DNA from 2 places in the Brenneria izadpanahii genome. Region 2 is predicted to be linked to the other one. Evidence: riboswitches for the same ligand, from Rfam matches in the RefSeq annotation. Region 2 holds a riboswitch; the other holds the start of a gene.

Region 1 (4,391 bases), 1.2 Mb from region 2:
CTGGATGGTGCTGCGCCAGTTGGATGAAGCGCCTTGCCGCCAAAGCAGTTGGCTGCGGGAGATCGTTACCTTCGACGACCACCAATCGCCCTGGCAATGCGTGGCGGACAGCATAGCGGCAAAAGGATACGGAAGCGGCAGGATCGCCGCGGACTTCAACTCTTACGGCATGACGGTGCACAACTGGCGGCAGTTGCAAAAATGCCTGCCCGGCTCGCATTGGGTTGATATGACCGGCGTCAGCGATCGGTTAAGGCAGGTAAAATTCCCTCAGGAACTGGCCTACCTGCAACAGGCCGCCGATATCGCCGATCGCGCCATGTCGGCGCTGGCGGAACAGGTCAGGGGCGGCTGGCGGGTACGGGACGCGGCGGCGCTGGCGGCCGCCTGTTTCCTGCGTGAAGGCGCCGACACCGGAGAAACCGGGCCTATCGTCTGCTCGCGCAGCGACAACGGCTTTCTGCATAACAGCAACCACGAGCACCGCCTGGCGGCCGGCGATATTCTGCATGTCGAACTGATCCCGAAAGTCAGGCATTACAGCGCCCGGATTATGCGGCCGATATTTATCGGCCAGCCAACGGAGCAGCAGCAACAGGTGGCGCGGCAACTGATTGAATTGCAGGATCGGCAGTTGGCGATGATGACCCCGAACACGCCGGCCACTGAAGTGGACGCGTTACTGCGCGAAGGGGTGATGGCTGCGGGATTACGCCGCGCTTACGGCAACGTCACCGGCTGCGCGTTAGGGTTATATACCCGCACGCCCAGACCCAGCGACTTTTCATACTGCTTTACGCCGGCGGCAAACTGGCAATTGGAAGAGAATATGGTTTTTCATATGTATGCGTCGGCGCAGGGGATCGCTTTCAGCGAAACGGTGCAGGTGACGCCCCAGGGAGGAAAGCGCCTGAGCCGATTGCCCAGGCAGGCGTTTATTGCGCCATATTGATATATGGCGCGTTATCTTGAATCAAGAAAATCAGCTGGCTTTACGTTCCGTCGCCTGGCGATAGGCCACGATATCCTCAATCGTCAATACCGGCATATTATGCTGTTTGGCGAAGGCGATCACTTCCGGCGCGCGCGCCATGGAGCCGTCATCGTTGGTCAGTTCGCACAGTACGCCGGCCGGTTTCAGGCCAGCCAGCGTAGCCAAATCGACCGACGCTTCAGTGTGTCCGCCGCGGGTTAATACGCCGCCCGGCTGAGCGCGCAGCGGGAAAACGTGTCCGGGGTGGCTCAAATCGCTCGGTTTGGCATCGTCGGCAATCGCCGCACGGATGGTGGTAAGACGATCCGCCGCGGAAACCCCGGTGGTGACGCCTTCCGCCGCTTCGATAGTGATGGTGAACGCGGTTTGATAATGGCTGGAGTTATGCTCCACCATCATCGGCAACTCCAACTGCTGACGGCGCTCTTCCGTCAGGCACAGGCAAACAATGCCGCTGCCGTGGCGGATCGTCAGCGCCATCTGTTCTACGGTCATATTTTCAGCCGCAAAAACCATGTCACCTTCGTTTTCACGATTTTCGTCATCCAGCACCAACACGCCGCGGCCTTGACGCAAAGCATCAAGCGCGTGTTCCACACGTTCAAACGGGCTGCCGAATTCAGAAAGTAATGTCTGATTCATGGTAAAAAAACCTCAATGTTAATATGGATTACCAGAACCAGGGCGAGATTAAGGAGCCGCCATCGCAACAAGCTGCGTTGCAATGACTAAAAAATAACGCGAGTGGATATAATTATATAAAAATATAACTACCCGACAGGTACCGTTACTCTCTCCCGTCCGGACTCTAACCGTCGGCTCCGGAATTACACCGGATCTGCTGACCTCACGCTGGAAAACCAAACTATTCGCCGGTAAACCAACAGTGAGCGCTCGCGGGCTTCCAACGCGTATATAACAATATATATACGGCTGGTTTACCGCCGGTGGGGAATTACACCCCGCCCTGAGAATAAGCGGATTTACTATAGCGCCAATGCAGTAACAGGGCAATTGATTAACAACAAGAAATGTGACGTTACTCCACGGAATAATCGCCAGGCGCATCAAGCCAGTATCAAGCGGAAACGTGGAAGATGGCGGGGATAAATGTGAGTTTTAGTTTATCCGGCAATCAACTAGCATTACACTGAACGCTATGATCATCCGACATAGCATAATCAGGAAAGCGCCATGATTGACACGAAGAAGATTGAACAGATCGCCCGTCAGGTGCATGAGTCCATGCCGAAAGGTATCCGGGAGTTGGGCGACGACGTAGAGAAGAAAATTCGTCAGGTATTACAGGCGCAGTTTAGCCGGCTTGATTTAGTCAATCGCGAAGAGTTTGACGTTCAGACCCAGGTGCTGCTGCGCACGCGTGAGAAAATCGCCCGGCTGGAGCAACGCCTGAGCGAGTTGGAAGCAAAGCTCTCCGCCGAAGAGAAACCGGCCGCCGCCGAGAAGCCAGACGGCGAATAATCTCGTCGTCATTAACGCCTCCGCCCGCCTGGCCGGAGGCGTCGTCTTAATCGAGAGCGAGCTTCCTTTGTTTATGCGGCAGGAAAAACCAAAGTAACGCCAGCACGATAAGCGCATAAAGCGATTTCCAACCGATCATCAATAACAGCGCGCAGCAAAGCAGGCTGCCGATCATCGCCATAACTCTGGCCCGGCCTTTCAGTAATCGCCATCCCGACAGCATGCACAGCAGATAGATCAAAACAAAAATTCCATTCGCGTACACGATAAGCTGATCCAGCGGCAATTTCAGCCAGTAAATCAGTAAACAACTCATCACGCAGCACGATACCACAGCAGACAGCGCATTGGTTGGCGTCTGTCCGGCGGAGAGCCGAGCCAGCGCGCTGCCCGCCGGCGCCTGCGACCATACCAGACGGGCAAAACCCTGCGTATAGATATTCACACCGGCAAAACAGGCCAGATAGCCGACAAGACAGGCAAGCCACATCCCCTGCTCGCCGAATAACTGTACGACGATACGCGGCAGCGACGAGGTCGCCACCCACGCTTCGCCATAAGCATGGAAGTGCAACACGGCGACGGTGCATCCCCAGTAAACCGCGCCGGCCACCAACATGCCGATCAGCAATGCCCTGGGGAAATCGCGTTCCGGCACGCGGAACTCCGTCGCCATATGGGCAAAAGCCTCCATGCCGACAAAACACCAGAACATCACTGCCAACGCATCAAAAGTATTCGGCCAGGAAAACTCACTGGCCGCCGGCCAATGGATTTGGGCCGGCGTAATGCCCCCCTTCCACCAGATGGCTACCACCAATCCGACGACCAACAGCGCGATAATGACCTGAATATTGCCGCTCGATCTCGCACTACGCCTCCCCAGCAGCCATATCCCGCCAAGCGTCAGCAACTGCACCAGCAGCAATTCATTCGTGCTCCAGCCGAATACGGCCTGCCAAAAACCGGCGGCAATCTGTAACGCGGCCGGCAACCCAAGCGGAATAACCGACAGAAATAGCCAACCGCTGACCCGCGCCAGACGAGGTCCGAAAGCCATGGCGACAAAATGGGCGGTTCCTCCGGCATTGGGAAAGTGCTGCCCCAGCGCCGCGAACCCGATCGCAATCGGGAAAACGAAAAGGATCAACAACGGCCAAGCCCACAGACTATCCTGCTGGGCAATCTGCGCGATCAGCGCCGGCACCGCAAAAACGCCCGTCCCCAGCAGAGAAGTGGAAAGCAGTCCGACGCCTTGCATCATGCTCAGCTCCTGTTTTAATCCTTTTGTTTCACTCACGCTCACTCACCTTATTTTTTCATTGTTTTTCCAGGCCACGCAGCATCAATCCATGCAAAAAAAAAAGCCCCCAAAACGGAGGCCTTGTCACGAATCATTATCCTGCGTCAGGTATTGGCTTTCAATACGTCCCGAATTCGCGCTTTATAAGATTCGACTTTCTGCGGCGTCATCATCCGGCGTTCATCGTCAAGAACGACGCCGCCGACATCATCAGCGATACGCTGCGCCGACTGAAGCATCAGCTTAAAGTTCTGACTGGCATCGCCATAAGAAGGCACCATCATAAACATGGAGACGCCGGGAGTGGAAAACTCGGACATCTCATCCGGGTTAAATGAACCGGGTTTCACCATATTAGCCAGGCTGAACAACACCGGTCCGCCACCGGACGGGTTGACATGGCGATGGAAAATATTCATTTCCCCAAACTGGAATCCCGACTGCAACACGCTTTGCAGCAGCAGTTCGCCGCCGATAACGCCGCCCTGATGCGCGGCGACGTGCAGTACCAAAACAGCCTCTTTCGGTTGTTCATTCTGGACGGGTTCAGCGGAAGGCGACGCAGAGCGAGCCGCAGCGGACTCTTTTTCCTCTTGAACCTCTTGCTCATGG
Region 2 (4,391 bases):
CTATGCGACCATCCCTGCGCCGGAAGCTGTATCAGCACATAGCTGATACATCCTAGCGTGACGATCGCCAAAATCTGTCCCGCCATATCCAGCCCTTTTCCCGGGTTCCCCGGCGGACAAGGCAGCAGACGGTAACCGGTCAGTACGCCGTATAAGCCAATCGGTAGATTAATCAGAAAGATACTGCGCCAGCTGAAATAGCTGACCAGAACGCCGCCGAGTACCGGCCCCGCCGCCGCCGCAACCGACACCATGCCGCCAAACAGGCCGATCGCCCGCTGCCGCGACAGACTATCCGGCCAGATAGCCGACAGTAATGAGAATGAAGCCGGAATAAATAACGCTGCGCCCACCCCCTGAATCAGGCGCAGCACAATTAATTGCGGCATTGACCCGCTGATGCCGCAACCGGCCGACGCGCCGGTAAACACCATCAAACCCAGCAGCCACATACGCCGGGCGCCATAGCGATCGGCCAGAGTACCCGCCGAAAGCATCAGCCCGGAAAGCGTCAGGTTATAGGCGTCCACCGCCCAGGTCAGCGCGGAAATCGATGAATGAAACTCAGACTGAATATTAAGCGTGGCGATATTAATCACATTAACATCCAGGATCGCCATAAACATCCCGACGCACAGCGTCAGCAGGATATGAATCCGGCGCGATTTGTTCGTAGCCAAGCATAGCCGCGACATGATTTTTCCCTATTGATTGGCGGAACATAGCGAAGAGTGTAAAAAGGGAAGAGAGCGTTTAAAACGCAGCGGAAATAGGCTTACCTGCGGCAAAAATACAGAGGGGATCATGAACTGGGATAATGCCCGTTATTTACTAGCGGTCGCCCGCACCGGCAGTTTACGCGCCGCCGCCGCCGGTCTGGGCGTCGATCAGGCCACCGTGGCCCGCCGGCTGCGTTCGCTGGAACAGGAGCTGAACGCCCCGCTATTCAACCGTTCACCGGAAGGATACCGGCTGACCGATAGCGGAAAACAGCTACTGCCCGATATCGAACAAATGGAAGCGGCGGCGGCAACCATTGAACGAAAAAGCATGGGGATGAATGCGTCTCTAGCGGGCAAAGTACATATCGCCTCCACCGACTCGCTGGCCCGCTGTTTTTTGCTGCCGGCGCTGCGTGAACTCAAACAAACCAGTCCCAATATTACGGTAACGCTCTCCACTTCCCCCGGCGTGGTGGATATCCGGCGCGGCGCGGCCGATCTGGCGGTACGCAGCGCGCGTCCCACGGATAGCAACCTAATCATCCGCCGTCTGGCGACTTTTCAGCTTGGCCTGTATGCATCCGAGGAGTATGTCTCCCGGCGAGGCCGGCCAATATCCGGCAATGCGTTTTCCGGTCACGATCTGGTGATGTTTCCGCAGCAGGCGGTGCCGCAATACTGGCAAATGCTGTGCGGCGAACCCCTGACCAACGGACGTATCGTGCTGGAAACCCCCTCGCAGTGGATGTACATCGAAGCCCTTCGCCAAGGCCAGGGTATCGGCATGATGGCCAGGGAAATCATGCGAAGATGCTGTCCTGAACTGGTAAACGTCATGCCCGCGCGCAGCGAATCCGCCGATATCTGGCTGGTGGTCAATCCGGATGTCTGGTCCGCGGGCCGCGTTCAGGCGGCCATCGCGGCGATAACGGCATCCTTTGAAACAAAATAAATAAGCGTGATTTAGTCTATTTATTACATCACGCTAATCTCCAGCCCAAAACGTCACCTCGTTTTTAACATCGATATTCCGCCGTCGGGCTGGAGCAGAAATAAAAGAGATTGCTATTTTCTGGCGCTAATAATTAAAAATGGCGGCCTCATATTATGGACCGCCAGTTCCGGCCGTTTTTTCACCGCATCGGGCAGAGGCTGCGGCTCTTTAAGCGCGCATATGTTAAAACCACAGCCAATTAAATCAGAGATGTATGTCTGCGTAGTCCGATGGTATTTAACCACGTCATCAACAAACCATTTAGTGTGCCTTACTGACTCGTCATGGTAATCACGCACGGGCCAAAATAAATTTTCATCGCTCCCTAACCAACCAACGGGCCAGGCGGTACACATAGGATGCTCAACGCTGAAAACAAAATATCCCCCTTTTTTTAAACAGGAAAAAACGTTGCGGCAAATCCGATTAAAATCATTGATATAGTGCAACGCCAGCGATGACGCGACAAGGTGATAGCGATCGTTTTCAAACTTAAAATCTTCTATGGCCGCATTGATATAATTAATACGGTCATCATTAGTCAATCTATTGGCTTCTTCTAGCATTTTGCCGGAAATTTCAACGCCAGTAACGTCTTGCGCGCCTTTTTCCCTCGCATAGCGGGAAAAGTCGCCAAAACCGCAGCCCAGGTCCAATACGCTAGCCCCGTTAAGATCGGGCAATAACCCGCGTAGCGCGGGAATTTCCAGATCGCCGTTAAGGCCGGTATCGTTTCTGCGCAGATCCTTATATTTTGCAAAAAACACCGGATCATCATAAATATTTTGCGGCTTATTCATATGAAACGCTCCTCAAATAAAAATTATTGTCGGCGTTTCAGGGCACAAACTGCCGGCCAAATATCTTTGGCCGATCTTCTTTCATCCGGACTATCACCGTCGGCCCTGGAGTTTCACCAGATCTGCTGACCTCCAGAAATCAATCTGAAGCGCTCGCGGGCTCTCAGTACAGTTCTCTGATTACCGCCGGTAGGGAATTCCACCCTGCCCTGAAGACCGCTATAAAATAGAGGATTCAGTAATATTTTTCATGATTTACAACAAACACGCTTAATAAGCGTCCCTTTGAAGGGCCGCGCCGCATTTACCACGCGAATGAATAATGCTCCGCTCTAAGCAAGATGCCGCACCTGACCTTTGTGCTTTTCCAATTTCTTTTCGATGCAGCAGGTCAGATAGCTGGAGAACTGTTTTGCCAGTACGGTATTCGGATGGTTTTGCGAAAACACCAGGAAGGTCTGAAAATGGATGGTCGGCTCAAAAGGAAGCACCTTAATGTCGCTGCCGCCGACGTCGTGTAAGGTCAATGGATCAACGATACTCACCCCCATGCCCAGCCCGACCATATTGTTACGGGCGGTGGCGTAATGCGTTTCATAGATGAGTTTGCGCCGGTCTTCCTTGCCCTGATTAAACAGAAGATCGATCCGCCGGCGCATGCTATCGCCCCGCGCCATAGACAGAAACCGCTCACCATTCAAATCGTCGGGGGTAATCGAGGTATTGCGCAGTGCCAGCCGATGATTCTTCGGTAAGATGCATACCCCTTCGGACTGGCAGAGCACCACGCAATCAGAGCCGACATTGTCATAGGTTTCAGAAGCGATGCCGATATCAAAGTTGCCATTAGCCACCGACTGGCAGACGGTCAGCGAGTCGCTAACGTGCAGAGATACGGAAACATTGGGATACCGCTGGGTGAAATCGGCTATCGCCGTCGGCACCAGGATCGCCGCCAGCGAAGGAACCGCGACGATCCGTAGTCTGCCGGTGAGATAATTACGAATGGACGCCGCCGAATCCTCCAGACTGCGTAAGGCCGAAAAGGCATACTCCACATCGTTGAAAAAACCGCTCCCCTCCTGCGTGGGTATCAGCCGGCCGTTTACCCGTTCAAACAAGCGGATACCGATACGACGCTCCAACTGACCGATAATACGGCTGACATTCGGCTGCGAGGTATGGAGCTGTTTCGCCGCTTTGGTCATCGAACCCGAAAGCATAACGGCGCGGAAGGCTTCTATTTGTTTGAAATTAATCATTATTACCTCATAAAAACAGAGCCCGTCCCTGATATAAGAGCAGTCCCGTCCGTTTTTATAACGCCAACGTTTTTTTCTTCCCGTCTTACGCCCAAGCCACTGTATATCAAAAACGCATAGGGCGGTCATACATCGGAATTATCTTTGCGGATTCAAACCTTTTAGACTCAATTTCATCACAGGATCCGGTTTTGGCCGCCGCGCGCCATCGATGCGGCGCCGCCTCTGTCAGTCATCTTTGGTGTAAGGAGTCAATGTATGAATTTGCCCCTGAAGACAAGTCGTTGCGTCCTGTTCACGGCTATCGCCCTATCCTCCTTGCCGGCGTTTTCGGCGGAACTGCCCCCCGCTCCGCCGTCCATCATAGCCAAAGGGGCGTTAAAAGCCGGCGTCCGCTGCGACCAGCCGCCCTATGGCTTCATCGATGCAACGCGTTCCCCGGCGGGCGTCGAGGTCGATATGGCGCGGCAAATAGCGCAATGGGCGTTCGGCGATGCCGCCAAGCTGGATTTAACCTGCGTGACCGCGGAAAACCGGGTATCCCAACTGGCCGCCGGCCGAGTTGATTTACTAATAGCGACGCTGGGCATCACCCCGGAACGCGAGCGCGTCA

What was found. Region 2 has a riboswitch for FMN ahead of HC231_RS00625 (class I SAM-dependent methyltransferase). Riboswitches for the same ligand answer to the same signal wherever they lie in the genome.
Region 1: another riboswitch for FMN. It lies ahead of ribB (3,4-dihydroxy-2-butanone-4-phosphate synthase); the one in region 2 lies ahead of HC231_RS00625 (class I SAM-dependent methyltransferase).

What each region holds. Positions count from the first base shown of each region.
Region 1 covers NZ_CP050854.1:4,260,469-4,264,859, forward strand. The annotation lists gene HC231_RS18960 (M24 family metallopeptidase) at 1-952, shown strand, start outside; gene ribB (3,4-dihydroxy-2-butanone-4-phosphate synthase) at 983-1,636, opposite strand; FMN riboswitch at 1,780-1,973, opposite strand; gene ubiK (ubiquinone biosynthesis accessory factor UbiK) at 2,189-2,476, shown strand; gene yjeH (L-methionine/branched-chain amino acid transporter) at 2,523-3,776, opposite strand; gene zipA (cell division protein ZipA) at 3,884-4,391, opposite strand, start outside.
Region 2 covers NZ_CP050854.1:144,943-149,333, reverse strand. The annotation lists gene HC231_RS00635 (MFS transporter) at 1-695, opposite strand, end outside; gene HC231_RS00630 (LysR family transcriptional regulator) at 805-1,674, shown strand; gene HC231_RS00625 (class I SAM-dependent methyltransferase) at 1,788-2,516, opposite strand; FMN riboswitch at 2,586-2,737, opposite strand; gene HC231_RS00620 (LysR substrate-binding domain-containing protein) at 2,849-3,778, opposite strand; gene HC231_RS00615 (transporter substrate-binding domain-containing protein) at 4,037-4,391, shown strand, end outside.